3 regions of the Neobacillus sedimentimangrovi genome follow, and region 1 is predicted to be linked to each of the others. Evidence: riboswitches for the same ligand, from Rfam matches in the RefSeq annotation. Region 1 holds a riboswitch; each other region holds the start of a gene.

The links. A riboswitch is a leader RNA that binds a small molecule or an ion and turns the genes downstream of it on or off. The one in region 1 is predicted to bind S-adenosylmethionine.
Region 2: another riboswitch for S-adenosylmethionine. It lies ahead of GZA11_RS03955 (methionine ABC transporter ATP-binding protein); the one in region 1 lies ahead of mtnK (S-methyl-5-thioribose kinase).
Region 3: another riboswitch for S-adenosylmethionine. It lies ahead of GZA11_RS09740 (methionine biosynthesis PLP-dependent protein); the one in region 1 lies ahead of mtnK (S-methyl-5-thioribose kinase).

Annotation. Positions count from the first base shown of each region.
Region 1 covers NZ_JAAFZF010000039.1:16,773-24,793, reverse strand. The annotation lists gene mtnW (2,3-diketo-5-methylthiopentyl-1-phosphate enolase) at 1-298, opposite strand, end outside; SAM riboswitch class I at 375-483, opposite strand; gene GZA11_RS12385 (pyridoxal phosphate-dependent aminotransferase) at 565-1,743, opposite strand; SAM riboswitch class I at 1,917-2,072, shown strand; gene mtnK (S-methyl-5-thioribose kinase) at 2,185-3,369, shown strand; gene GZA11_RS12375 (thiamine pyrophosphate-dependent enzyme) at 3,520-5,814, opposite strand; gene GZA11_RS12370 (2-oxoacid:acceptor oxidoreductase family protein) at 5,814-6,827, opposite strand; gene GZA11_RS12365 (B12-binding domain-containing radical SAM protein) at 7,174-8,021, shown strand, end outside.
Region 2 covers NZ_JAAFZF010000006.1:5,140-13,160, forward strand. The annotation lists gene sufU (Fe-S cluster assembly sulfur transfer protein SufU) at 1-127, opposite strand, end outside; gene GZA11_RS03930 (cysteine desulfurase) at 117-1,346, opposite strand; gene sufD (Fe-S cluster assembly protein SufD) at 1,346-2,647, opposite strand; gene sufC (Fe-S cluster assembly ATPase SufC) at 2,671-3,456, opposite strand; gene GZA11_RS03945 (MetQ/NlpA family ABC transporter substrate-binding protein) at 3,836-4,687, opposite strand; gene GZA11_RS03950 (methionine ABC transporter permease) at 4,703-5,332, opposite strand; gene GZA11_RS03955 (methionine ABC transporter ATP-binding protein) at 5,370-6,395, opposite strand; SAM riboswitch class I at 6,559-6,669, opposite strand; gene GZA11_RS03960 (O-acetylhomoserine aminocarboxypropyltransferase/cysteine synthase family protein) at 6,786-8,021, opposite strand, start outside.
Region 3 covers NZ_JAAFZF010000025.1:8,328-16,348, forward strand. The annotation lists gene GZA11_RS09730 (bifunctional homocysteine S-methyltransferase/methylenetetrahydrofolate reductase) at 1-1,161, opposite strand, end outside; gene metC (cystathionine beta-lyase) at 1,164-2,351, opposite strand; gene GZA11_RS09740 (methionine biosynthesis PLP-dependent protein) at 2,351-3,463, opposite strand; SAM riboswitch class I at 3,605-3,719, opposite strand; gene GZA11_RS09745 (lactonase family protein) at 3,842-4,891, opposite strand; gene GZA11_RS09750 (polysaccharide deacetylase family protein) at 5,841-6,407, shown strand; gene GZA11_RS09755 (YesL family protein) at 6,461-7,078, opposite strand; gene GZA11_RS09760 (sensor histidine kinase) at 7,236-8,021, shown strand, end outside.

The sequences.
Region 1 (8,021 bases):
CTATTAATTTTATTTTTCCATCTAGGGAAAGTTTCCCAAAAACCGTTGTTAAGATTGCAGGTAGGTCACTAGAAAAATTGATTGTCGGGTAGGCAATTCGGATTAATGTTTGATTATCCTGTTCCGAAGGTAAACCCTCAATCGATACCACTCGACCTTTGTGCTTACGCAATTGGTTTTGTTCAAGTTCAGGAAGTTTCGTCCAAGAACCGACTGTCAGTCCTAAGGCAATATCTTCCGCTTTCTTGTCTGGATTTTTTTCATCATGTAGTAGATAAGTAGCAATTAATTCAGACATTATGACACTTCCTTTTCATTTTCTGCAATAAAAAAACCTCTTCGAAAAGAAGAGGTTAGCAGACATTACTAACATCTTCTCATCTTTCAGCTTCCCGCTGCAAGAATTAGCACCGTGCCTTACAATGGGTAAGGTCGGTTGCCGGGCTTCATTGGGCTAGTCCCTCCGCCTGCTCTTGATAAGAAAATGATTATTTTTCCGTATTTATTGTTTTCAAGTGAATTAACTTATTTTGGATTATCCCAAGAAAACAAAATATTGTCAACCTATTTTTTAAAAATTTCTAAACTGCTTATTCTTCTGACAGCCTCTTTCAAGCGTTCTTCAGAAGATAATAAGCCAACTCGGACATAGCCTTCTCCATAAGTACCAAATCCAATTCCGGGCGCTACTATGATATGGGCTTTTTCCAAAAGAAAATTTGCAAACTCCTCGGAAGTAAAGCCCTGCGGTACTTTTAACCAAGCAAAAAATGAACCTTTAGGAGCGGTAACATTCCAACCAATGGACCGGAGGCCTTCAATGAGGACATTCCTCCTCCGTTCATACATTTGATTCAATTCCCTCACACAATCTTGAGGTCCTGTCAGCGCCATTGCTGCTGCCTCTTGAACAGCACCAAACAAACTGACATAAAGGTGGTCCTGTAACAGTTCCAGTGAAGAAATAACACTTTCATTACCTACTGCAAAAGCAACACGCCATCCAGCCATATTATATGTTTTAGATAAGGTGTAAATTTCAATGCCCACTTCTTTTGCCCCTTTTGTTTGGAGGAAGCTTGTCGGTTTTACACCATCAAATCCAATTGCTCCATAGGCAAAGTCATGGACAATGCATATATCATATTTTTCTGCCAGTTCAACGGTTTCCGCGAAAAAATCGGGTGTAGCAATTACCCCTGTTGGATTATTTGGATAATTGAGGAACATTAGTTTTGCCTTTTCCAATACATCATCAGCAATTTCATCGTATTTTGGCAAAAATTGATTTTCTTCTTTTAACGGCATGGTAACCATTTCTGCTTTTGCCATGGCCACTCCTGACCAATAATCAGGATAACCGGGATCTGGAACTAGTACATTATCTCCAGGATTTAATAAACATTGGGGAAGTTCAACTAATCCAGCCTTACCTCCGAATAATATGGCAACTTCTTTTTCAGGATGAATCTTAACTCCATATTCCCTTTGATAAAAATCGGCAACAGCTTGCTTTAAATATCCAAACCCTTGAAATGGGGAATATTTATGATTTATGGGATTAGTTGCTGCCTCCTGAAGTTTGGAAACAATATGGTCTGGTGTTGGTTGATCAGGATTTCCCTGTCCCAGATTAATTACATCAAAGCCTTTTTCTATATATTGACCTGCTTTTTTAACAAGGGATGCAAAAAATTGTTTCGGAAGGCGATTTAATAAATCTGATCGTGGAAACTGTTTCAATTTCTCTCACCTACTTTACCTTGATTCAATTTTCACTAGAATACTAGCTAACAATATTAAAACTTTTATTAGGAATTGTAAAGGGAAAATAAATAATTTTCGAAAATGATTGACATCTACACAATTGAACTGATATATTTTTTAAGAATCGATAAAATTTTATAAAATAACTACTCTTATCAAGAGCTGGCTGAGGGATTTGGCCCATTGAAGCCCAGCAACCGACCGTAATACCATTGTGAAATGGGGCGCTTTTCTTCCGCGCCAGGATATCCTGTAAGGCACGGTGCTAATTCCAACAGAAAGTTAATCTTTCTGAAAGATAAGAGGTACGACAGACAAATATCGTCTTCGCAGCCTCTTTCAATCAGAAAGAGGCTTTTTATTTGGTTTGTAATTGAGTTCGCATGGAATTTTCCTCAAACTAAGGAGGTAATATTGATGACCGTTTTAAATCCATTAATCTATCAACCATTAAACGAAAAAACTGCAATTAAAAAGGCTTTAGATTTAAAGCTATTTCCTGAAGATGCTGATTTAACCTGCAAGGAAATTGGTGACGGAAACCTCAATCTAGTTTTTCATATTGTCGATCAAAAACATAACCAAAGTATCATCATTAAACAAGCCCTGCCATACGCAAAGGTTGTAGGTGAAAGTTGGCCACTAACCCTTCATCGGGCAAAAATTGAAGCTGATGCCTTAAAAACTTTTGGACAAATTGCTCCGGATTATGTTCCAAAGGTATATTACACAGATGATCAATTAGCCATTACTGTAATGGAAGACCTTTCTCACTTATCAATTGCCCGTAAAGGATTTATCCAAGGTGAGACTTTTCCGCTTATCTCTTTACACCTTGGTGAATATTTAGCCAAAACTTTATTTTTTACATCCGATTACGGTCTTGGTTCTGGGGCTAAAAAGGAACAAGTTCAAAAATTTATTAATCCCGAGCTTTGTAAAATTACCGAAGACCTAATTTTTACGGATCCTTACTTTGATGCGGAAACAAATGAATTTGAGGAAGGTTTGCGGCCTGCAGTAGAAGAACTATGGAAGGATGAGGAGTTAAAGTTTCATGTTAACGTGTTGAAAAAAATCTTTTTAACTGACGCAGAAGTTCTCCTTCACGGTGATTTGCATACAGGAAGCATGTTTGCTGATAATCAACAAACAAAAATAATTGATCCTGAATTCGCCTTCTATGGACCAGCTGGTTTCGATATTGGCCAGGTTTTTGCCAACCTGTTGTTCCAAGTCATTGTGAATGAAAAACACCGTGATGTATTTATCCAACATGTGGAAACGGTTTGGAATGTGTTCCAAGTTCAATTCTCACAGCTGTGGGAAAAGGAAAATAAAGAGCCGTTAGCAAACACAACATCCTTTTTACATTATCATCTAGCCAAATATTTCGAGGATGCCCTTGGTTATACAGGCTGCGAATTAATCCGCAGAACAATCGGCCTAGCACATGTAGCAGATTTGGATAGTATTCAAGATGAACAAACTAGACTGGCTGCAAAACAAAAAACGCTTGAACTAGGAAAGAATCTTATAAAAAAACGAAAAGAGATTAGAGACCTTTCTGAATTTATCCGTACAGTTAAAGAAATAGTTTAGAGTAAAGAAAAAGGGGCTGTCCGGAAAGTGGTATTTCAGCCGAAATCTTTATAATAGCAAAACCCAAGAATGCTGTTAAATCAACATTCTTGGGTTTTTAATTTGGGTTCATTTTTCTCTTAAATGGACTTAGACAGCCCCTTTATAATCTTATAATAATGGATTTTCATGCATGGCTTTGAGGCGTTGCCATCTTTTTTCTACCTCAGCCTCAAATTCTTCCAAGATCGGTTTGTTTTCCTCTTTTAACAAGTGTTTCGTTTTTCCCATATACTTAAACCATTCTGTAACCGATACACGCTTATTCTTTTCTTCCGGATTATAAGTGATCGTTGTTACACCTTGTTCAACTTCATATAGTGGGAAGAAGCAGGAATTTACAGCCGCTTCTAGTATTTTAGTTCCATATCGGTCTTCAGATTTCCAATTTAATGGACATGTAATTAATAGTTTTCCGTACACAGGACCGACATTTTGAGCATACCATTGAGCCTTTGCGCCTTTTTTCACTAAATCCTGCGGAAATGCTTCAGATCCTGTAAAGACATAAGGAATATTGGTCGCTGCCATAATTTGTACGGTATCCTTATGGTGGAATGTCTTTCCTTTTTGAACTTTTCCAACACCAGATGTACTTGTCATATGTCCAATTGGGGTGGAATAGGACATTTGTGAACCAGTATTCATGTACCCCTCGTTATCATATTCGAGCATGATTAGTTTATGACCGCGAAGGGCTGTTCCGATGGCAGACCCCATTCCAATATCCATGCCACCATCACCGGTAATCATGACAAATGTTGCATCATCAGAAACCTGAATTTCTCCACGCCGCTTTAATTCCATAAACGCTTCAACTGTACCAGATAAAGTAGCTGCCCCATTCTGGAATAAATTATGAATCATCGTTTGCTTATGGGAGCTGTATGGATAGGCCGTAGTTGTTACATATGCACACCCCGTTTGGAACAGAGTGACAATATCCCCCTCAATCCCTTTAAAGAATAATTCAAGACCACCAAAAATACCGCATCCCGGGCAGGCTCCGTGGCCGGAAGCAATCCGCTTTGGTTTAGATGTCAGCGCGCGAAGTGGCGGAATTTTTACCTTTAACTTCTGCGTTTCTTCATCCATTTTCACTTCGATCAATCCTGTTTTAAATACATCACCATGCTGCGGAGTGATAACAGGTTTTAGAATTTTTTCAGGGTCACCCGGTATGTGACCATAATAATCAAATGGCTTTTCAGCATAACCTTTTTCCATGGCATCAATCGCCATTTTGAAAAATTCATGTGCATCACTGGCATAAAAATCTTTACCACCAAGGCCAAATATGCGGCATAACACAATTGTTTGATTGTCCTTATCATCCTGAAGGGCTGATTTCACTTCATGCGTTAGATTTGCACCATGTGCCCCATAAGAATCGGCCCGTTCACCAACTAGTAATGCCTTTACATTTTTTAATGCTTCACGAATCTCCTTGGCTGGGAAAGGACGAATAATGTTGGGACTGATAACCCCCGCTTTTACTCCTTGGGCACGAAGTTGATCCACTACATCCTTTGCTGATTCAGCTGCAGAGTTTAATAGAAAAAGTGCAACTTCTGCATCTTCCATTTTATATAAATCTAGCACAGGATATTCTCTACCTGATAGTTTAGCATATTCACAAGCAACTTCCTTGAAAATTTCCCCGGCATGGTACATAGCTTCAGACTGTTGGAAATGATTGTTCATCAAGTCTTCACCATTCATGTGAGCTCCGATTGTTACAGGTTTTTTCGGATCTCTAATAAAATGATAGTCCGTTGGGCATTCACCGACAAACTGCTGAACAACGCGGCGGTCTTTAAAGTATTGGACACGTCGCTTCTGATGAGAAGTAAAGAAACCATCATAAGCAACAATGACAGGCAATCGAACCTTAGCGTGTTCAGCAATTTTTAATGCCATAATATTCATATCGTAAACGGCTTGTGGCGTTCTTGCCGTTAAAATAACCCATCCTGTGTTTAATGCGTAATAAAGATCAGAATGATCACCACGAATATCAAGAGGTCCACTGACGGCACGTGTTACTAGATTCATTACCATTGGAAAACGTGTTCCTGCTTGTACTGGAAGCTGTTCTATCATATACAAAAGTCCATTTGCACTTGTAGCATTGAAGACACGAGCGCCCGTTGCCGCCGCTCCATAACAAATCCCTGCTGAGCCATGCTCACCATCTGCAGGAATTAGCTTAATATCATGTTCACCACGTGCTTTCATTTGGTCTAAAATTTGTGCTACCTCAGTTGAAGGTGTTATTGGGAAATAGCCCATGATATGATAATTAATTTGAGCTGCAGCCATAGCAGCCATTTCATTACCAGATTCAAAAGTAGTAACCTGTTCTGCCATTCCTTGCTCTATTAATTTGTCTTCTAAAATAGCCATTATAATATCCCCCCTGCTGTATAAGGAAAGTTTTGTTTAACCCGGTTTGCTTCGGCATAACCAATCATTTCACGTAAATCGGTAAGGGCATTTGTTGGACAAGCCTCCACACATTTTAAGCAACCTTTACAATATTGATAATCAATACCTTTAAGGAACATTTGCTTTCTGCCGCGTTTATCTTCTCCCTCTTCCCAAACAAAACAGAAATCTGGACAAACATTATCACAAGCTGCACAATCAATACATTTTTCGCGATTAAACTCTGGTAGAAAACCTTGTCTGGAACCGCTTAAGTCTTTTAATATACTATTTGCCTGTGCAGTGATAACACCTCCCAGTTCTTGTGTTTCATACCCAAGTAGAGGCTGCATGCGTACGAAGGTTTTTCCCTCTGCCCCCTCTGGAACTTCATACGTTTTAAATTGAACTTCATTGTAGCCTCGGTCAAATGTTCGGATATTTGGTTCAACTAGATGCGGATATTTTTTTTCAAAGGTTTTACGAATGACTTCTCTCATAGAATTAGGATCTAAAAACTCACAGATCCGAAAAAGTGCCCCAAGCATTGCTGTATTTACCTTTGTTTTTTCTTCCACAGCAATATTTAAGGCATCGACAATAGCAAGTGTGCCATATTCCAAATTCAAATCTTTTTTTATTACATCAAAATCTCTTGAACTGTTCACTAAAACAATTCCATCTGCACGAAGCCCACTCACTACGTCAATGGTTTTATATAACGCTTCATGAAATACCCCCACCACATGTGGCTCCTCAATTGGACTATGATCCCTTATTGCTGTATCCGGATCACAAAAACGGATAAAGCTTTTTACCGGAGACCCCTTTTTTTCAGACCCATAGCTTGAAAAATTGGAGCCGCTTAATCCCAATCCGAGCACACCTGCTTCTGCTAACATTTTTCCAGCCAAATTTGCCCCAAGTCCGCCGATTGACTCTAATCGGATTTCAAAAAATCCGAGTTCATTTTTTTTCGGTAAAACTGACATGAATGTTCCCCCTGACATTGTTCATGAAAACTTCAAAAAATATTGTTAACTTCTCCCATTGTAGGACATTTTATTTCTAATATCTGTGATAAAAGTCAAACATTTATCATTTTTTAAAACACTTAACCCATTTTTCGAATAACTCTTGATACAACTTGAATTTATGAAACCTACTATTATAAAAAGATAAAAAATGATCATAAAAAAAATGAACAATCTCTGTTCATTCCGGTGACATAATGACTTGAAACGAATATGGAATCAAAAATCAGTTTGCATGCTGTCAATTTCGTATAAAATAAGATATAATTGTCTGTTGTTTTCATATAGAAAAGGAGCAATTTAAATGAATATCATTTGTACTACTTTGAATGCAAAGTATATCCATACAAATCTTGCAATCCGCTGTTTAAAGGCATATGCTGCCCCGGAATTTGATATCAAAATCAAAGAATATACCATAAAAGATCCAGTAATGAACATTGTCTCTGACCTGTTTCAACAAAAGGCAAATGTTATCGGATTTAGCTGTTATATATGGAATATTGAGGAAACGCTTAAGGTTGTTAATATGTTGAAAAAAATTGACCCATCACTTTTGATTGTATTGGGTGGTCCTGAAGTTTCATACGATACGCTGGAGTGGATGGAAAAATATCCAGAAATTGATTTTATTGTCATGGGTGAAGGGGAACAAACATTTAAACAGTTACTTTTTGAACTGAATGAAGAGCGGAATTTCGAGAATGTCCATGGAATCGCATATCGAGAAAATAATAAGGTTATCATTACCCCTCAAAGGAATAAGCTCAATCTTCGAGAACTACCATCGCCGTTTCGTTTTGAAGAAGATATTCCGCATTTATCCAAAAGGGTAACCTATATTGAAACAAGCCGCGGCTGCCCGTTTAGCTGTCAATTTTGTTTATCTTCCATCGAAGTCGGGGTTCGTTATTTTGACCGGGAACGAATTAAAGAGGATATTCGTTACTTGATGGCAAATGGAGCAAAAACAATTAAGTTTGTGGACCGCACCTTTAATATCAGTAGAAGCTATGCGATGGAAATGTTCCGCTTTTTAATTGATGAACATTTACCTGGTACTGTCTTTCAATTTGAAATTACTGCGGACATTATGCGCCCAGAGGTGATTGAGTTCTTAAATCGAGAGGCACCTAAAGGATTATTTCGCTT
Region 2 (8,021 bases), on a different contig from region 1:
CACCACAAGTAGGGTTGTTCATATCAATCGTCAAATTGCCATCCTCTAAGATACCGCGATTACGGGGATTTTTATAATGATCCATAATGACTTGGCGGTACAATTGATCTAAGTTATTAGAAGACATCACTGAAATACTCCTTTGTTTTGACAAGCCCTTCAACAAGTTTATCAATATCTTCTTCCGTATTATATAGGTAAAAGCTGGCGCGAGCTGTAGCTGTTGCTTTTAACCATCTCATCAATGGTTGGGCACAATGATGGCCGGCGCGGACTGCGATCCCTTCTGCATCTAAGACCGTTGCCACATCATGCGGATGCACATCCTGAATATTAAATGTGACAACTCCGGCACGTTTGGCTGGATCTAGCGGACCATATATTTGAATACCTTCGATCTCTGCCATTTTTTCAAGTGCATAGGCAGCGAGTTTACGTTCATGTTCTGCAATTTGATCAAGTCCAATTTCATTTAAAAAATCGATTGCTGCGCCAAGACCTACCGCACCAGCAATGATAGGGGTACCCCCTTCGAACTTCCAAGGTAGTTCTTTCCATGTGGAATCATACAATTCAACAAAATCAATCATCTCTCCGCCAAACTCAATCGGCTCCATGTTTTCAAGTAAATGCTTTTTACCATATAAAACTCCGATACCAGTTGGGCCGCACATTTTATGGCCGGAGAATCCAAGAAAATCACAGTCTAAATCTTGAACATCGATTTTCATATGTGGTGCACTTTGGGCACCGTCCACGACCATAATCGCACCATTTTCATGCGCAATTTGAGCAATTTCCTTAATCGGATTAATAACGCCAAGAACATTGGAAATTTGCATAATCGATACAATCTTTGTATTAGATGTAACAGTTGCCCGAACATCGTCTAATGAAATCGTTCCATCCTCCTGAAGTGGGAGGTATTTCAATTGGGCTCCAGTTCGTTTTGCCACCTGCTGCCAAGGGATGATATTACTATGGTGCTCCATATAGGAAATAACAATTTCATCGCCTTCCTTCAAGTTCGCAGCAGCATAGCTTGCAGCGACCGTATTAAGGGCCGTCGTTGTCCCTCTCGTAAAAATAACTTCTTGAATCGATTTGGCGTTGATGAACTTTCGAACTTTTTCCCGTGCCCCTTCGTAAGCATCCGTCGCTTTTGTTCCCAATGTATGAACACCACGATGGACGTTGGAATTGTACTCACGGTAATATCTTTCAAGGGTTTCAATCACCTGAATCGGTTTTTGAGATGTAGCCGCACTGTCTAAGTAAACAAGAGGCTTCCCGTTTACTTCCTGGTCCAAAATCGGAAACTGTTTGCGAATATCTTGGATATTCATTATCTTACTTTCCTTTCAATAACTTCCGTCAATTGCTGTTTTACTTTTTCAATTGGAAGTTGATTTACCACCGGCGCAAGGAAACCATGAATAACTAAGCGTTCTGCTTCTGCCTTTGGAATTCCCCGGCTCATTAGATAATAAAGTTGAGTAGGATCTACACGTCCAACAGATGCCGCATGTCCTGCTGTTACATCATCTTCGTCGATCAATAGAATTGGGTTGGCATCTCCGCGTGCTTTTTCGCTAAGCATTAATACGCGAGACTCTTGTTCAGCGTTAGATTTGGAAGCACCATGCTCAATTTTTCCGATTCCGTTAAAAATAGAAGTAGCGCTGTCCTTCATTACACCGTGCTTCAAGATATAACCTTCTGTATGTTTACCAAAGTGAACCACCTTAGTAGTGAAGTTTTGGATTTGCTCACCACGTCCAACTACTACGGTTTTTGTATCACCATAGGAACCATCACCAAGTAGGTTCGTTGTATTTTCAGAAATGGTATTGCCTTCGTTCATTAATCCAAGCGCCCATTCGATACGGGAATCACGGCCGGTTACCCCACGGCGGTTTACATAAGTAGTAACCCCTTTTGCCAAATTATCAACCGCTCCATATTGTACTCGGGCATTCGTATTCGCGATTACCTCTGTTAAAATGTTCGCTAATGTGTTAGATGTTTCCATTGTGGAAATGTAGTTTTCAACATACGTAACAGAACTATTATCATCCGCAACCACAAGCACATGGTTAAAGAGATTTGCTTCATTATTATCATGTAAGAATACTGCCTGAATTGGTTCGGTGATTTGAACGTTTTTTGGAACATATAAGAATATGCCGCCGTTTACAAGCGCTGCATGCAAAGCAGTTAGACGATGCTCATCTGCATTAATCGCTTGTGTCATATAATATTTTTTCAATAAGTCACCGTGTTCGCGGGCTGCAGTAAAAATATCAGTAAAAATTACACCCTGTTTTTTTAGCTCATCAGACAAGGTCAAATATGCCGGAGTCTGATTGCGTTGGATGTATAAATTTTGGTTACCTGCATCCACATCCACGAGTGCTTTCACTTCATCCGGAAGATCCGCCAAAGATGTGAAGGCTTCACTTTTAACGGTATACTGATTAAAATTTGTGAAGTTCCACTTATCAATTTTGGTTTTATCCGGTTTTGGCATTGGAAGCTCTTCAAACTCGGCTAATGCCTTTAGCCTAAGCTCTTCAAACCAGGCAGGCTCGCTCATTTCTTTGGAAAAAGAGCTGACGATACCTTTATCAATTGTTTCGATTGTCATGTTCATCCTCCTAACCGCAAGTCTTACGCTTCTTGCCCAACTGTTTCGTCTTCGATCCCAAGTTCTTTCTTAATCCAGTCGTATCCTTCTGCCTCTAAACGTTGAGCCAGTTCCGGTCCTCCAGATTTAACAACACGGCCTTGCATCATAACATGCACATAGTCAGGAGTAATATAGTTTAAAAGACGCTGATAGTGAGTGATAATTAAGCATCCAAAATCTTCACCACGCATACTATTGACACCTTTTGATACAACCTTAAGGGCATCGATATCAAGTCCGGAGTCAATCTCATCGAGGATCGCAATTTTTGGTTCCAACATCATTAATTGTAAAATTTCGTTCCGTTTTTTCTCCCCACCTGAGAAACCTTCATTTAAGTAACGTTGCGCCATGTCTAAATCCATTTCAAGGAATTCCATCTTTTCATCCATTTTACGGATAAATTTCATTAATGAAATTTCGTTTCCTTCTCCTAGACGGCTGTTGATCGCTGAACGTAAAAAGTCTGCATTTGTTACACCAGTGATTTCACTTGGATATTGCATGGCTAAAAATAGACCAGCACGTGCACGCTCATCTACTTCCATTTCTAAAACATCTTGACCATCTAGTGTGATGCTACCACTTGTTACTTCATATTTTGGATGACCCATGATCGCTGCTGATAAAGTGGATTTACCAGTTCCGTTTGGTCCCATGATTGCGTGAATCTCTCCGCCTTTTACTTCAAGGTTTACACCTTTTAAAATTTCTTTTCCATCAATTGCCACATGTAAATCCTTGATTGTTAAAGTTGATCCAGCCATATTAATACCTCCGACAAAGAATGTTTGTATTATCAGATCCTAACGTCTCTAACATCATTCTCAATTTATTCTCATTACAATCTTATAACAAATTAAAGGTGTTAGCAACCTTTATACTGTATAAACCTAGCTTTTATTTTCAATAAAGGATGGCTAATTGAGAATGAATTTCAGATTAGAATCAAATTTCAGATATTCATAGTAGATAAAAAATATGTAAAATAAACTCGAATAAAATCATAACCCATTTTCAATATAATTGCCAATGGTACATATCAAATCTATTTTTACCATCAAATCTTGTTTCAATGTAAAGAAATAAGAAAAGCCAGTGAATCATCCTCACTGACTTTTCTAACCTTTTTTCTACTTATATTAATTATTCAGATACTGGTACAACAGCACCATCATATTTTTCTAAAATGAAATCTTGGATTTCTTTTGAATGTAGAACTTCGATAAGCGCCTTGATTTTTTCTCTATTTTCGTCCCCTTTACGAACGGCAATGACGTTTACATATGGAGACTCTTTATCTTCAATAGCGATTGAATCTTTTAATGGATTTAAGCCGGCATCGATCGCGTAGTTAGAGTTGATTAACACGGCATCCCCTTCACCTTTATTATAGATTTGCGGAAGAAGTGCTGCCTCATAGTTTGCATCAAATTTAAGCTTCTTAGGATTCTCTACTACATCTTTAATTTCAGCTTTTGTCTTATCAATGCCGTCTTTTAATTTAATTAGTCCTTCTTTTTCAAGTAAGGATAAAAGACGCCCATGGTCAGCGACAGAGTTACTCATGATAAGATGTGCACCTTCTGGAAGGTCGCTAAGTTTTTTGTACTTTTTGGAATAAACACCAATTGGCTCAATATGGATACCACCTGCATTGACAAATCCATAACCGAATTCTTCATTTTGAGCATTCAAGTAAGGGATATGCTGGAAGTAGTTAGCATCCAATTCTTTAGATGCTAAAGACTTGTTAGGTAATACATAATCTTGGAATGTCTCGATTTTCAGGTCAATGCCTTTCTCCTTTAATAGTGGTTTTGCTTCTTCTAAAATTTCAGCATGTGGTACGTTGGATGCACCGACCACTAATGTTTTTGTTTCTTTCGATGCTTTATCCCCGCTATCTCCAGCGTTTTCTTTGTCATTTCCTGTTCCACAAGCAGCAAGAACAAAAGCAAGCGTTAAAGCAAAAAATACACTTAACCATTTTTTCATTGTCTAAACTCCCCTTTATCGTTTATCTAATTTTGAAGTGATAAAATCACCAATAAATTGAATCGCAAATACTATAACTAAAATGATAATGGTAGCAACCAAGGTTACGTCATTATGTCCTCGCTGGAATCCTTGAAGATAGGCGAGATTTCCCAATCCTCCTGCACCTATGACACCCGCCATGGCTGTATAGCTAACCAAGGCAATGGCTGTTACCGTAATTCCGGAAACAAGTGCCGGCATGGATTCCGGTAACAATACCTTCCAAATAATCGTTCCCGTAGTTGCTCCCATGGATTTGGCAGCTTCAATAACACCTTTATCAATTTCACGAAGGCCAATTTCAACCATTCTTGCATAGAACGGAGCGGAACCAATAATTAAAGCTGGCAATGCTGCATTTTCGCCAATCATTGTTTGAAAGATTAACATGGTTAATGGAATTAATAATACAATCAAAATAATAAATGGTATGGAACGGAAAATATTTACGATTGCACTTATGACTAAGTTAATCGGCTTATTTGCCCATAAATTTCCCGGTGATGTTAAGAATAAAAGCATACCAAGAATGATGCCCAACACAAATGTAATCAATACGGAAATGCCCGTCATATATAAAGTTTCCACCGTTGCCTGCCACATCGCCGACCAATCGACATTTTGAAAGTAACCTTCTTGATTATTCACCTGTAACCACCTCCACTCCTACCTTTTGGGAACGAATATATTCTATGGCTCTACTGATTTCTGCTTGGTCCCCGTCGATATGAATGAAAAGAGATCCGTACGAACCGCTTTGCGTTTGCGAAATCTTACCTTGTAATATATTGACTGTCACATGGTGATGACGAATTAGATGGGTGATCAGTGGCTGTTCAGCAGAATCACCAATAAAGGTTAACTTGACAATGGAACCTGAATGATAACGCTCCAGTAAATGCTCGATGGTTTCTTTTGCTTCTTCCGGCTCTGTCACTTGTTGAACAAATCGCTTTGTAATCGGCTGTTTAGGGTTTTTAAACACATCTAGAACCTGACCAAGTTCAACAATTCTTCCACTTTCCATAACAGCTACACGATGACAGATTTTCCTGATGACATGCATTTCATGGGTAATTAACACAATCGTTAAACCTAGTTTTTTGTTAATATCGACTAATAGATCCAAAATGGAATCTGTAGTCTGTGGATCAAGTGCAGAGGTTGCTTCATCACAAAGCAAAACTTTTGGATTATTTGCCAGCGCTCGAGCAATCCCGACCCTTTGCTTCTGACCTCCACTTAGTTGAGATGGATAGGCATCTTCTCTACCTTCTAGACCAACTAATTTAATCAACTCGGCTACCCGTTTTTTCCTCTCTGGGGCTTTCACACCAGCAATTTCTAATGGGAAAGCAATATTTTCACTAACTGTTCTTGACCACAAAAGGTTGAAATGCTGAAAAATCATACTAATTTCTTGCCTTGCCTGCCGAAGCTCGCTTCCTTTAATTTTGGAAATTTCCCGGCCCGCCACTGTTACAGAACCATCTGTTGGAATTTCCAAACCATTCAGCATACGAATTAAAGTACTCTTTCCGGCACCACTATATCCGATGATTCCGAAGATTTCGCCTTCTTTAATTTCAAGATTCACTTCATCCACAGCTTTAAGCAGGCCATGCTTGGAAGGAAAAATCTTTCGGACGTTTTTGATCGATATCATGAACTCACCTGCTTCTTATCCGAATTAAATTTATATTTTGACTTTTTTTCTGAAAAGGATTCTATCATTGGCGGGCAAAAAGGAATTTCTTGCCCCCAATATGATCTTATAAAAAAATGCCTTTCTGCACAGGCAGAAAGGCATCATAAAACAACAATCCTTTCTCCCATCTCTCAAAGCAAAATGCTTTGTGTGAATTGGCACCATTTCAATTCAAAGAATTGACGGTTGCCGGGCTTCATTGGGCACATCCCTCCACCTCTCTTGATAAGAGCGTTTAAGCAATCCTATATTCAGTTAACACATCGCTGTGTATAAGTCAGAAAATATTTTACGAAGGCTATCGTATCACGGATAAAAACAGGTGTCAATGGAAATTTTTAATAATACTTAGGCTTTCGTTTTCAAAGAGGTAATACCTGTTGCTACTTCAATGGCATCTTCTAAATCTTCAATTAAATCCTCTACATTTTCAATCCCAATAGATAAACGAATTAAGTCTTCTGACACACCAGATGCCTTTAATCCTTCCACATCGAGCTGTTGATGGGTGGTGCTTGCCGGGTGAATAATCAAGCTCTTGGCATCACCGACATTCGCTACATGCGCCCAAATCTTAATGGAATCTATTAATTTTGCCCCAGCTTCTCTTCCACCTTTTATTCCGAAGATAACAATTGAACCAGCCCCTTTAGGCAGATACTTTTGAGCAAGCTCATAGTCAGGGTGAGAAGCATCCCCTGGATAAGAAACCCACTCGACCGCTGGATGGTTCTTCAAGTACTTAACGACCTCTTTCGCATTGGCTACATGCTCTTTCATACGCACATGCAATGTTTCCAATCCTAATACAAATTGAAACGCATTTTGTGGACTTAACGAAGGTCCCATGTCTCTAAGCAGTTGAACACGTGCTTTAATAATATACGCAAGTGGTCCCAGTGCCTCCGCATAAACAAGGTTATTGTAGCTTGGATCTGGAGTAGTGAAGCCAGGGAATTTCGGAGAATTCCAATCAAATTTACCACCATCTACAATGATGCCTCCTGTTGTCGTACCATTTCCTAACAGCCACTTTGTAGCAGAGTGAACCACAATATCTGCCCCATGCTCAATCGGACGGCATAAATATGGAGTGGCAAAAGTATTATCAACAATTAATGGAATACCCGCTTCATGTGCAATATTTGCCACTTTTTCGATATCCAACACGCGCAAACTTGGATTTCCAACAGTTTCAGCAAAGACCGCTTTTGTTTTTTCCGTAATAGCTGCCCGGAAATTCTCCGGATCCTCTGGGTCGACGAACTTTACGTTAATCCCGTATTTAGGAAGAGTCACAGCAAATAAATTGTATGTTCCACCATATAGTGTGGAAGCTGACACAATTTCATCTCCAGCTTCGGCAAGGTTAAGAATCGCGAGCGTTATGGCTGCCATACCACTTGCTACCGCAAGTGCTCCAACCCCTCCTTCCAAAAGTGCAACCCGTTCCTCAAAAACCGTTGTTGTCGGGTTATGGATACGGGTATATATATATCCTTGCTCTGCCAGTGCAAAGAGGTTTGCGGCATGTTCTGTATTTTTAAATTGGTAAGCATTGTTCTGATAAATAGGGACTGCTCG
Region 3 (8,021 bases), on a different contig from region 1:
GGAAATATGAATGAGCGGCCGGATGCCCAATTCTTGTTTGACAAGATATCCGAGCGATTCATTAGATATCCGGACTTGGGCGAGCGAATTGTCCGCGAGTGTAATTGCATCAATTCCAGCTTCTTTTAATGCCTTCGCTCCATCGAAAAATTTCCTTGTGTCGAGCTTTCTTGGTGGATCTAATTCGACAATTACCGACGGCCGTTGTTTCACAATCTCTTGAAGTGGAGTGTGCTCTCTTTTGATTGCAGGATCTTCAACCACTGTAACCTTCGGTGTAAATTTTACTATTTTTTCCTTTATTGGAGTTTTGTTCTTTAGTTCTGTAGCGAACATCCGGATATGTTCTGGTGTCGTACCACAGCAGCCTCCAATTAGCCGAACTCCTTGTTTGCGGAATTCATTTGCTGCACGTCGGAAGTAATCTGCATCACTATCATAATGAAATTTCCCGTCTGTATAGGCTGGCAGGCTGGCATTAGGGTATGCAGACAAATAGGCCTGCTTGGGAAGTTCAATTTGTTCCAGCGTCAAAAGCATATGGTGCGGACCAACGCGGCAATTGAGTCCCACCACATCTGCCCCAATGCTTTCCAGCCTTTTTAAGGCCTCATTGACAGGCGTCCGGTCCTGCAGAAATCCAGGCTCTTGAATGGATACCTGGGCAATAATCGGCAATTTTGTTTCTTTTCTCGCTATAGCAAGAACCGTTTCGAGCTCTTCAAGGTCATAAAAGGTTTCTAGCAGGAGACCGTCCACCTCTTCTAACAATAAACAATATAACTGCTCCCGAAAGCTCCGTTTAATTTCTTCTAATGAAATCGAATTAGGCTTAATCCCACGGTTGCCACCTATCGTCCCAAGTACAAACGCACGGTTTTTAGCCGCTTTTTTTGCATGATGAACCGCTGCACTGTTAATATCCTTTACAGAATCCTCTAGCCCGTAACGGCTAAGCTTTAAATAGTTTGCTGCATACGTATTGGTTTGGATCACATCAGCACCAGCATTTATGTAGGCTTGGTGGATATGTTGAATTTGCTCGGGATGGGAGAGGTTTAACTCCTCAAAGCAGCAGTCTGTTCCGTATGAATAGAGCAGTGTTCCCATGGCTCCATCAGCGATTAAGATTTGATTTTTTAATTTTTCTAAAAAGCTCATGGTCATTCTCCTTGCTGCAGCACTAATTTTTTCTGTTGCACCTGTTCGAGTGCCTGGGAAAAATCTCTAATTAAATCAGCTGGATTTTCAAGCCCGACAGACAAGCGCAGAAGACTGTTTTTAATTCCACGTTTTTCCCTTTCCGCCTGCGGCATGGCCGCATGTGACATCTTTGCAGGGTAGGATAAAATTGACTCCACTGCTCCTAGACTAACTGCAAATACAGGTAGCTTCACACTTTCGACAAAGGTGCGGACAGCTTCTTCATCGACAAGTTCGAAAGAAAGGACCGCACCGGCTCCTTGAGTTTGTACATCCAGCAATTCTCTCTGCGGATGATTAGGAAGTCCGGGATAAAACACGTTTTTAACAAGCGGATGTTTCTCTAGGAAACTCGCAATTTGCAACGCTGATTTCTGAGAGTGTTCAAGTCGAACATGAAGAGTTTTTAAACCTCTTAAAACGAGCCATGCATCCTGTACACCAAGAACTGCGCCGAAGGAATTTTGTAAAAATCCAAGCCGATTGGCTAAACCTTTATCTTTGACAACAGCAAGTCCTGCCACTACATCACTGTGTCCGGATAAAAACTTTGTTGCACTGTGAAGTACCACATCAGCCCCAAGTTCCAAAGGTTTTTGCAAGGCGGGGGTTTGGAAGGTATTATCGACAAATGTCAGTGCACCAATTTCCTTTGCCATTTGGCTGATAGCTTTTATATCTGTCACCTTTAACAAAGGATTGGACGGGGTTTCAACATAAAATGCTTTCGTATTAGGCTTAATCGCTTGTTTAACATGATCTAAATCTGTCATGTCAACAAAAGAATGCTCAATCCCTAATCTAGAAAGCACTTCTGTAACCATTCGATAAGTTCCGCCATACACATCTTCGGTAATGACGACATGATCACCGGCAGACAGTAATAGGAAAGCCGTTGAAATGGCTGCCATACCGGAAGAAAATGCAAAGCCTTTCACCCCGCACTCCAATTCCGCAATAACCTCTTCTAGCGCTTCGCGGGTTGGATTTAAACTTCGGGCATAATCATATTTACCAAATTGGTCGATATCAAATTGATGAAAGGTGGAGGCGTGCTGAATCGGTACACTGACAGCTCCTGTCACAGAGTCCACTTTATGTCGGTTATGAAGAAGCTTTGTTTCAAAACAATACTCTTCCAATTCCATTAAACAATCACTCCTTTGTTAATTTTGGCAAAGGCTTGCTTTAGGTCGTGAATTAAATCCTCTACATTCTCAATTCCTACAGAAAAACGAAGCAGGCGATTACAAACACCTTTTTCAATTCGAATTTCTTCAGGAATATCTGCATGGGTCTGTGTGGCTGGATACGTGATAAAACTTTCCGTACCGCCAAGACTTTCGGCAAACGAAATCAGCTTTAAATTTTTCAAAAATGGATTAACCCAAGTTTCGTCTTTTATTCGGAAGGAAACCATACCACCACGGCCAGGGTAAAGAACATCTGTAACGGCATCATGTTGAGACAAATATTCCACGATTGCCTTTGCATTTTTTTCATGTCGTTCCATTCGTAGTGCTAAAGTTTTCATTCCACGCATTAATAACCATGAATCAAACGGGCTTAATACACCTCCGGCCCCATTATGATAAAGGGCTAATTGTTCACATAATTCTTTTCCTTTTGCGATGATAAGGCCGGCAAGGACATCGTTATGACCGCCCAAATATTTTGTCGCACTATGAATGACGATATCGGCGCCAAGCTTAATAGGCTGCTGTAAAAGTGGGGTATAGAACGTATTGTCGACAATCAGCAAAATACCATGTTTCTTCGCGATGTCGGCAATAGCAGCAATATCGGCTTCCTGCATGAGGGGGTTGGTAGGAGTCTCGAGAAAGATGGCCTTGGTTTGAGGGGTAATCTTTCTTTCAATTTCCTCCGGACAACCTGTATTGACATATTGACATCGTAATCCCCATTTTTTATAGCCTTTTTCTAAAAGCCGGTAAGTACCTCCGTATAAATCTTCACTGACCAACCATTCATCCCTGGATTGGAATAGAGAAAGGATGGTAAAAATCGCTGCCATGCCAGAGCTACACGCAAACCCTTGATCGCCGCCTTCCAAATCAGCAATGGTCTTTTCAAGGAGCTGGCGTGTTGGATTCCCTGTCCGAATATAGTCAAATCCTGTTGATTGTCCGATACCTTCATGTCGATAGGCGGTTGAAAAATATACAGGAGGATTCACCGTTCCTGTTGCTGTTTCACTTCTGTTTCCGATTTGTGCCAGTTTTGTATCAATTTTGTACATTACACACACTCCTTGTCTTGAAAAAATAGATTGGATATTTTTCAGCTTTAACGCGGTATGGGGATAAAGCTTGTTGATAAAAAAGAAAAAAGCCTTCTATAAGAAGAAGACTTTTGTTCGTACGAAACCATAAGGTCATTCTTCTTATCTCGCAAATTAACATTAATTTGCAGGAATTAGCACCTTTTCAATGGATCATCCATTGAAGGTTGCTGAGGTGTCATCGGGCCTTTCCCTCAACCTCTCTTGATAAGAACTATCAATATTTAAACTTTTTATAAAATTTACTATACTTTTCCTGCTTAGTCAATTCATTTTTATCTGAAAAGTTTGGAACAAATTTCTACAAATGAAAAAAAGCAGGGTTAACCCTGCTTTTTAAACATGTAAAAACTTCACACAAACTGGATGAGGAACGGTGATATCAGATTGAATCAATGAAAGTCGTCCAGAAAATTCATCTCTGGCGAATAAAACGAGATTGCTTGATTCTTGGTTAGAAGCAACGATAAATTTTTCAGAAGGATCCAATGAAAAATCTCGAGGCCAGTCTCCCTCTGTAGAAGTATGCTCGACAAAGGTCAGCTCTCCAGTAGTTCCATTAACACTAAATACCGCAATACTATTATGTCCGCGATTTCCTGCATAGACAAAACGACCATCGGAAGAAATATGAATCGCACTGCCCTGGTTATTTTCTTTGAAATCAGCAGGAAGAGTGGAAATATATTGCTTTTCGGTAAAATGGCCGTTTTCTGGATTATAGGTTAAGACAATAACTTCGGAACTGAATTCTGTCATGATGTAAGCAAACTTACCATTTGGGTGGAAGGTCAAGTGTCGCGGTCCACTGCCGGCTTTTAATGGATGTAGTTTGACCTTCGTCAATGTTCCGTCTTCGTTTATTTTGTATGTAATAAGAGCATCAATACCCAGCTCCACCACCACTACATATTTTTCATCAGGTGTTAATCCAGCATAATGGGTATGGGCCTTTTCCTGTCTTGGATCTGGACCACTGCCTTCATGTTGAATGATGGAAGCAGCAGGCAGAAGAGAGCCATCTTGATGAAGGAGATGGGATTCCACTGTTCCCCTATGGTAATTACCGCTGAATACATATTTGTTTTGGCTGTCAATACTTACATGACAGGGAGGAGCTCCGGCACTTACTTGGCTATTGATAGCAGTTAATTTTCCATTTTCACCAATGGAAAAAGCCTTTAATCCACCTTCTTCACCATCTTTTACTACAGAGTAAAGATAGCGATTGTCTTTACTAATGGCTAAATAGGTAGGGTTAAAGAGCTCTGCAGCCACCTCGATATTTTCAATTTTTCCTTCTTTCGTATTCAAGGTAAAAGAATAGATTCCTTTGCTGTCACCCTTTGTATACGTTCCAATGTAGCCAATGTATTTTTTATTCATGGTTCATTCTCCTTAGAAAGTAATCGAAGTTATTTTAACAAAAAATGCTCAATACTATAATAGATTAAACTTGCTTGAGACTCACTTGATGATAAATCTTGTTCTCCTTTATAAAAATGTTACAACGGTATAAGCTGATACTTCTAAAACAGTAGAAAATTAGGTTTTTCCGTTTTTTCGATAGTCATATGGCCTATTTCATCATTATAACTATTTTTTTCTTGATGCAAATTCCCGTCTACGATAATGTCCTTTTCTATACACTAACATTTTATTCTTTTTTATAAAAGCTCTAAGATAGTATAAACTTTGTTTATTCGATATACAAACTGTTAACAAGATAGTGATTTATAAAAAGAAATGATTGTGATTATGCTTAAATAAGTTACTTATATTAATCTAATACCGGTAATTTATATTCAGAAGAGAGTACTGTTTTAACTATAAACTTAGTTTATTTGATATACAAACAAAGTAATAAGATGCTATAATGAACCTAACAATAACAACCGCTTTATGATATGGTCACCGTTATTTGTAATTTATGAAAGCGTTTTCAACTATTAGTAGAGGAATCTACTTATGGCTTATTTCGAAACGATGAATCCAATCAAATACCTTAGCCGCTAAATACAGTTTAAATTGGTTTAAAGACCTAGTAGCAAAGGGAGAAGTGTTTGATGATTTTTAAAGTGAGGTGGTAGAAGTACCGGCTGGTACCAATGGCTTATTTTTCACGCTATTTATTGTGGGGGAAAGAATACCACATGCAGATTTGAATATTCGTGGAAGCTATAAATAAAAAGTAGTCACATAGTTATGAAGTGGTTTCCAATAAGTAGCTTCATTCATTTGTTGGTTATAGACTTTTTACAAAGAATCCATTTACTAATTTTCGCAGCTTTATCTTGAAAAGGGTTAAGAAAGTTTTTGAGGGAGTGTTCTCTCTATGATTAATGAAATTCAAACACAAAAGAAGGTGGTGGCCATTACGTTTGATGATGGCCCCAATCCCATTTACACGCCTAAAGTATTAAAGATTTTTTCACAAGCAAAAGGAAAGGCAACCTTCTTTATGATAGGGGAACAAATGAGAAACTATCCTGAGCTTGTACAACAAGTGGCTGCTTTAGGCCATGAAATCGGAAGTCATACTTATACTCATCAGAAGCTGTCTCTTTTAAGTTATGAGGATTGTTTATCAGAATTTGAAAAGACAGAAAGATTAATAGAAAAACTTATTGGAATAAAACCAACTGTATTTCGTCCTCCTTTTATGGATTATCATGAGGACATGGTTTCATTGCTTCAACAAAAAGGCTATACCATGATTGGAGCGCTTAATTTGATGGCACAAGATTGGGGGCAGCCAGGGGTCGATCACATCTTAAAGACTACGAGGAATGTCATAAAAAATGGCAGTATTTTGATTTTCCATGATGGTTATGGGAACCGTTCACAAACAATAAAAGCGATCCAAATACTTGTTGCAGAGTTAACAGAACAAGGCTATTAACTTCTAACTGTAAAGCGAGTTACTTGATTTGGATAAAAAAGAGGAAGCAGAAGTTAAATAGTCTGTGCTTCCTTTTGTTTTTTTTCAATTTTTTGAAATGCTGTATAGGAGGTTGCCATAATCAATCCTGCCGTCATACTTCCACCAAAGAAGAAAAACAGGCCAGGTATATATTTTATTACAAAGAAAGAGGTTACAAATCCGATTAACATTAAAATATTCGAAATAGGATTCACCAGCATAATAAAAAATGAATTTTTAAACAGTTGAATAAATGTTACGTTGTAGTGAACGTAAACAGGGAAAATATACAAAACTGTCATTACAATGGCGAAAATTATAAGATACAAAGGAATTTGAATACTCGCATTAACTTTTATAAAGTACAGATCTAAATATATAATACCTGCTAATAAAGCTAAGACAACTCCTAGACCATTACTCCTAAGAAACTCTTTTTTATAGGTACCCCAAAAGGTTTGAAAAATAGGAATGTCACTTTGGCCCATGAGCCATTTACGGATCACAGTAAACATTGCTACGGTTGATGGGCTAATCCCAAAGAGGATTAGTCCGAGGATAGTGAAGCCAATCCAAAGTATATTAAGAAAAGCAAACCTAGAAATCCATTCAGTTAAGGCATATAGATGACTTATTGATCGTTTTTTCATTCCGAATTCCCTTCTTTATAGTGGTTACTATTAACAATTATAGAATATTAAATACATATTGAATATCAATAAATATTGAAATTTACAGAAATTTTATATACTAAAATAATAATGCGTGAATAGTAGAGGAAAAAATAATTTTTTTAAGGGCGATGTTATGTTTTTAAAATTACAAAAATGGAACACCTTGAGGAATCAAATTCTTGTTGTATTTTTAACCGTTATGTTGATCGTTTTAGTGATTGTTAGTTTTATTACGTTTAATAGGGTGTCCGCATTGTTAAAAAACAATGCTGAAAAACAAATTTATCAGACTGCTGTTGAGGCAAATGGTAGATTGGAATCTTTATATAAACAGATAAGTACAAGTTCGAAATTGGTCATGACTAACGATTCGATACAAAGGACTTTAAAAAAAGCGAATCAAGGTTATTCTATCCCTTTTTCTGAACGTCAACAATTGGAAAGGATCATAAATACCATTCAGGCAAATACAGATGGAATTTTTTCCTTTGAGATTTATAAGGATACTAAGAACCGATTAATCCCATTAGATGACACGAATTTAGTTACGATAATTGATAAAAAATGGATTAAACAAGCTGATGATGCGAATGGTAGACTGGTTTGGATTGGTGACGACCCGCGTAACTCCGATAACATACTTGCGCTTAGGCGAATCAACCTTTTCAATCGGGGGTTTGAGAGTGGTGGTTATTTATTGATTAGTATATATCGGGACTATCTTCAGTTTGTCGACCCAGATGAAACAAACATAGAAAATCAGTATTCCATATTATTAGATCATGATTTAAAACCGATTTTATCGAATTATAATCAATCTTTGGACCCCATTATAAAAAATGTTGGGCCTATAATGACATTAAACCAACAGGAGTATATGGTGACAAAACAAAGGTCAAATGAAACTGGGTGGACACTT